DNA from 2 places in the Leclercia sp. G3L genome. Region 1 is predicted to be linked to the other one. Evidence: predicted binding sites of a transcription regulator. Region 1 holds the regulator's gene; the other holds the start of a gene.
The links. The regulator sigma-54, encoded in region 1, starts transcription at its own class of promoters, with help from an activator protein. The targets are predictions, from matches to a motif close to GTTGGCACANNTTTCGCTNT.
Positions count from the first base shown of each region.

Region 2: a site for sigma-54 is predicted at 1,431-1,450, ahead of LRS40_RS15660 (branched-chain amino acid ABC transporter substrate-binding protein). Genes of this name have one in related genera too.

Region 1 covers NZ_CP088265.1:1,711,588-1,714,677, forward strand. The annotation lists gene rapZ (RNase adapter RapZ) at 1-301, opposite strand, end outside; gene ptsN (PTS IIA-like nitrogen regulatory protein PtsN) at 347-838, opposite strand; gene hpf (ribosome hibernation promoting factor) at 921-1,208, opposite strand; gene rpoN (RNA polymerase factor sigma-54) at 1,231-2,664, opposite strand; gene lptB (LPS export ABC transporter ATP-binding protein) at 2,712-3,090, opposite strand, start outside.
Region 2 covers NZ_CP088265.1:2,990,152-2,993,241, forward strand. The annotation lists gene LRS40_RS15655 (branched-chain amino acid ABC transporter permease) at 1-47, opposite strand, end outside; gene LRS40_RS15660 (branched-chain amino acid ABC transporter substrate-binding protein) at 149-1,270, opposite strand; gene LRS40_RS15665 (YecA family protein) at 1,698-2,366, shown strand; gene tyrP (tyrosine transporter TyrP) at 2,447-3,090, opposite strand, start outside.

The sequences.
Region 1 (3,090 bases):
GGCGGGTATCGCTGTAGCGACGGATCAGCGTATTGCGATCGGCATCAAGGAACAGCAGCTGAGGTGAAAATGCCTCTGGCAAATTGCTCATCGCCTGCTCAAAGATCTCCGGCGATTCAGGCATGTTACGCACGTCGATGCTGACCGCGGCCGAAATCTGCCGATCGGCCAGCGATTTCGCCAGCTCGGGCAGCAGCACCACCGGCAGGTTATCTACGCAGTAAAAGCCCATATCTTCCAGCGCTCGCAGGGCGACCGATTTTCCGGATCCCGAACGACCGCTGACGATCATCAGCACCATGTACCATTTCTCCTCAGGACTACAGATGTCAAAGCCATCACCCGATTACGCATCATCCTGATTGCCTTCCGTTTCCGTAATGATTTGATAGAGCTCCTCATCGCTCTGTGCCGCACGCAAACGGCGACAGATGGTTTTATCCGCCAGACGTTTGGCCACCAGCGAGAGGGTATGCAAATGTGTTTTGGTCTGATCCGCGGGTACCAGCAGGGCAAACAGCAAATCGACAGGCTGGTTATCAATGGCATCAAAGGCGATAGGTGTTTCCAGCTGAACAAACACGCCTACAGCACGCAGAGTATCCTCTTCAAGTTTGCCATGGGGAATGGCAATGCCGTTGCCGATGCCGGTACTGCCCATTTTTTCACGGGTCAGGATCGCTTCAAACACCACCTGGGGCGGCAGGCTCAGCTGCTTTGCGGCCAGTTCACTGATGATCTCCAGCGCACGTTTTTTGCTCTGGCAGTGGACGGCACTGCGGGTACATTCCTGATTAAGGACACTGCTCAGTTGTAGAGTTGAATCGTTATTCATCATAATTTCACCTAAGCGCTAACTGTACAAAGGGCCCGTTGTGTTTCACAACAGGCCAACCTGCACCCGTTAACTGCCCGGACAATTAGTGTTGTTTCAGTTTATCTTTATGTTTGTTTAGCTGTCGTGCCAGCTTGTCAATCAAGCCGTCGATAGCCGCGTACATGTCTTGCCCTTCCGCACTGGCATGGATTTCGCCCCCGTTGACGTGCAGGGTCGCATCCGAGATATGAGTCACTTTTTCCACTTTTAACACAATGTAGACCTGATTGATCCTCTCAAAATACTGCTCAAGCTTAGCGAATTTTGCATTCACAAAATCGCGCAGGGCCTCAGTGATTTCGACGTTGTGTCCAGTGATGTTGAGCTGCATAGTGTCTTCCTTATCGGTAGAGTCAGACCAGTTGTTTACGCTGGTTTGACGGCGGAATGGATAAAGACTCTCGATACTTCGCAACAGTGCGGCGTGCAACCATGATACCTTGATCGGACAGCATGGTGGTTAACTTACTGTCGCTCAGTGGTTTCGCGGGGTTTTCCGCGGCGATCAACTTTTTCACCAGCGCCCGGATGGCCGTCGACGAAGCTTCGCCGCCGCCTTCGGTGTTGACATGGCTGGAGAAAAAATACTTAAGCTCAAAAATACCGCGCGGACTGTGCAGATACTTCTGCGTCGTCACGCGGGAAATCGTCGATTCATGCATCTCGACGGCCTGGGCGATATCGGCCAGCACCATCGGCCTCATAAATTCTTCACCTTGTTCAAAGAACGCCTGCTGTTGTTCCACGATGCAGCGGCTGACGCGCAGCAGCGTATCATTGCGGCTCTCGAGGCTTTTGATCAGCCAGCGCGCTTCCTGAAGATTACTGCGGATATATTGGTTATCCGAGTCGTTGCGCGCGCTGGTGCACATCGAGGCGTACTGCTGATTTATCTGCAGACGAGGGATGCTGTCGGAATTCAACTCCACGGTCCACAGGCCGTTATGCTTGCGCACCAGTACATCGGGAATGACGTACTCGGGCTCGCTGGTCTGGATAGACTGCCCCGGACGCGGATCCAGCGACTGAATCAGATTGACCGCTTCTTTCAGGATCTCTTCCTTCAGCCGCGTCACGCGCATCAGGGAGCGGAAGTCGTGGTTAGCCAGCAGATCCAGATGCTCGCTGACGATCAGGCGAGCCTCTTCCAGCCACGGCGTCTCTTTAACAAACTGCGAAAGCTGAATCAGCAGGCAGTCACGTAAATCGCGTGCCGCGACGCCAACCGGATCAAAACGCTGAACGCGCTTCAGAACCGCTTCGATCTCTTCGAGATCGATCTCATCATCACCGATGCTTTCCAGAATGTCGTCCAGCGACACGGTCAAATAGCCGGTCTCATCGACGGCATCGACAATGGAGGTGGCGATGGCGCGATCGGTATCGGAAAAGGGCGTCAGCTCCACCTGCCACATCAGGTAATCCTGCAGCGACTGGGTAGTTTCGCCCTGATACACCGGCAATTCATCATCCTGGTAGTCTGCGCGCGTGCCGGATGGCGTGCCGGCGGTGTAGATCTCATCCCAGCTGGCATCGAGAGGAAGCTCGTCAGGCATCTCTTTTTGCTCCAGCGCATCAACGCTGTCGAGAGTTTCGTTATCCTGGGTTTGCTGAGTTTCTACCTCATCGTGAAGATCGGTTTGCTCAAGCAGGGGATTACTGTCCAGCGCCTGCTGGAGTTCCTGCTGAAGTTCCAGCGTTGACAGCTGCAACAGACGAATAGCCTGTTGTAACTGCGGCGTCATTGCCAGCTGTTGGCTGAGCCTTAATTGCAAACCTTGCTTCATGTTCAGAGCATTTTTCTCCGTTTACGCGAGACTGAACTTCTACCCTATCAGAGTCTGAAGTCTTCCCCAAGATACACGCGCTTAACATGCTCATCTTCGAGGATCTGTTGCGGTGTACCGTGGGCAATAAGATGGCCCTGGCTGACGATGTAGGCTCGCTCACAGACCGCCAGCGTCTCGCGTACGTTGTGGTCGGTGATAAGCACGCCCAGGCCACTGTCGCGCAGATGCTCAATAATACGTTTGATATCGATAACCGAAATCGGGTCAACACCCGCGAAAGGTTCATCGAGCAGGATAAATTTCGGGTTGGCCGCCAGCGCGCGGGCAATTTCCACACGGCGGCGTTCACCACCGGAGAGCGCCTGGCCCATGCTGTCGCGCAGATGTTCGATATGGAACTCTTCCATCAGTTCGTTGGCGCGA
Region 2 (3,090 bases), 1.3 Mb from region 1:
CCCAGCGTTAAGCCATTGATTAACTGCTGCAGAAAGAAAGTTTCCATCATCGCGCGCTCGTGTTTTAGGCCGCCCGTTCAGGGCGCGGCCCGATGTTTATACTGCGTCGGTATGTCGCCATACCGACGTTGAGCGTGATTCCGTCCCGTTACTGCACTTCCTTATATTTTCCCTTGTCGTCCCACTCGTACACCACGTAGTCGGAGACTTTCAGGTCGCCTTTGCTGTCCCAGGATTTTTTGCCCATCACGGTATCCACCGAATTAGCCTTCAGCCATTCGCTGGCTTTGGCCGGATCGGCACCGCCCGCAGCTTTAAAGGCCGCAGCAATGGCCTGGATAGAGGCGTAGGAGTAGAGGGTGTAGCCTTCCGGCTCGAATTTACTGGCGCGGAATTTGTCGATCACTGCTTTGCCTTCCGGGATCAGGCGCGGGTCTTTGCCGAAGGTCATATAGATGCCGTTGGTGTATTGCGCGCCCCCGGCGGCGGTAACCATCTCTTCGTTGACGATACAGTCGCCGGAGAAGAATTTGGCCTGCACGCCCTGCTCACGCATCTGGCGCACCAGCGGGCCCGCTTCCGGGTGGCAGCCGCCGAAGAAGACCACATCCGGCTTCTGGGCGCCGATTTTGGTCACCAGCGCGTTAAAGTCTTTTTCGCCCCGCGACAGGCCTTCGTACATCACATCCTTAACGTCGCGTTTCGCCAGCGCCGCTTTGGTGGCATCCGCCAGCCCCTGGCCGTAGGTGTCTTTGTCGTGAATGATCACCACCCGTTTGGCTTTCAGCTTATCGATAATGAAATCAGCGGCGACCTGGCCCTGCTGGTCGTCACGACCGCACATGCGGAACATGTCGCTCATGCCGCGCTCGGTGATGAGCGGGTTGGTGGAGCCCGGGGTGATCGCCAGTACGCCGGCGTCGTTATAGACCTCGGAGGCCGGCATGGTGGAGGAGGAGCAGAAGTGGCCGACCACGGCTTTGACCTTATCCTGGTCAACCAGACGGTTAGCGACCGAGACGGCCTGTTTCGGTTCACAGGCATCATCGCCCTGCACCAGTTTGATCTTCTCGCCATTAATGCCGCCCGCGGCGTTAATGTCTTCCGCGGCCTGGGTCGCGCCGTGCCAGTACTGGTCCCCATAGGTGGCGTTCGGCCCGGTGAAGGGACCCGCCACGCCAATGACGATATCAGCCTGGGCGGAAAACGCCGTCACCAGACACCCTGCCAGCACGATAGAGAGAGGACTTCTGATCAATTTCAGCGACATTATTATGTACCTTTTCTGAGTGGTTTTTGGCACAACCCTGTGTAGTCGAACGCCGGAGGCGTGCCCAATCCAAAACGTGTTCAAAACGTAATGCACTAAACGGACGACATACCGCAGAAACAGGCGAGATTGCCTGAGGGTTTTACCCTCAGCACAACAGTAAGCAAAATGGTTGCCAGAACGGCAGCAGATTGCCTGTGTTTCGACAATTTTCAGTATAGAGCGCCGTTTTAAGCCACCCGGCACCACGCAGTGAAATTACAGCGGGGATCACATCTCATTAACAACAAAGCACATAAGTTGTGCAACGGTCACGATTCAAACGCATTTGCACCAGTAAAGCGCCCGGGATAAGCAGGGGAAGGGGACAGTTCAACACGCTTTCTGTGTTACCCTGCACGCAATTCAATTCTGCAGGAGATTTACCATGAGCGAAGGCCCGTTAAACGAAACCGAAATGGAGTGGCTGGAAGAGACCTTAATGACCTACGGTCATGACGGCGAGTCCGTTATAGACGTCTCGGAGCTCGACGGGATGCTGACCGCGGTGCTGTCTGGCCCGGTGGTGGTTGAGCCGGACCGCTGGCTGGTGGCGGTATGGGGCGGCGAGAAAAACATTCCGCGCTGGAAGAACGATCGTGAGATGAACCGCTTTATCGATCTCTGCTTCAAGCACATGAACGATATCGCCGAGCGCCTGAGCGACTACCCGGAACAGTTTGAACCGATGTTCGGCATGAACGACGTCGAGGGCGAAACTTATACCGTGGTAGAGGAGTGGTGCTTCGGCTATATGCGCGGCGTGGCGTTGACCGACTGGTCATCCCTGCCGGGATCCCTGCGTGCCGATCTGGATTTGATTGCCCTGCACGGCTCCGAAGAGAACTTTGAGCGTCTGGACAGCTTCAGCGAAGAGGAGTTCCAGCAGAGCATCGAGAACATTCGTCCGGCGGCGCTGCGTCTGTATAACTACTGGATTGCCAACCCGCAGGAGCCGGTCACCCAGCAGCCGGTGATCAACGGCACCAAAGTCGGCCGCAACGATCCCTGCCCGTGCGGCAGCGGTAAAAAATTCAAGAACTGCTGTCTGCATTAACAGCGCCCGGCGGCGCTTCGCTTGCACGCGCCTACAGCTATCGTAGGCCGGGTAAGCGCAGCGCCACCCGGCACAACTGCTTATCCCACTTCCGGTAACAACCCCGCCGCAATGCCAAACTGCACAAGGATTATCGCAATCCCGCAGGCGAAGACCAGACACAGCGCCGGTTTACCGCCGGGTACCCGGTAGTCGCCGGTGGCATGCTGCTTACGGCTCTGCCAGACCAGCAGCGACGGCAGCAGCAGCGCCAGCACCGCCAGCGCCACCCCGGCATACCCCAGCGCCATCACAAACCCGCGCGGATAGAACAGGGCGAACGCCAGCGGCGGCAGGAAGGTGATCGCCCCGGTCTGCATCCGCCCGCTCAGGGTGCGGCTGCGCTGGAACAGATCGGCAAGGTAATCGAACAGGCCCAGCGCCACGCCGAGGAACGAGGTTGCCAGGGCGAGGTCGGCAAACAGGTGCACCGCCAGCTCCACATGCGGCGACGCAACCACTTCACGCAGGGCCTGCAACAGCCCGTTCAGGCCGGTGTGGCTCGCCAGCATCCCCATAAAGGTCGAAGAGTTGATACTGCCGAGGGTGACCAGCTGCCAGAAGATATAGGCCACCAGCGGGATGGCGCTGCCGGTAATAAAAATCCAGCGCAGCTTGCGCACGTTGCCATTCATATAGCTGACGATGCTCGGCACGCTGCCGTGAAAACCGAACGAGGTAAAAA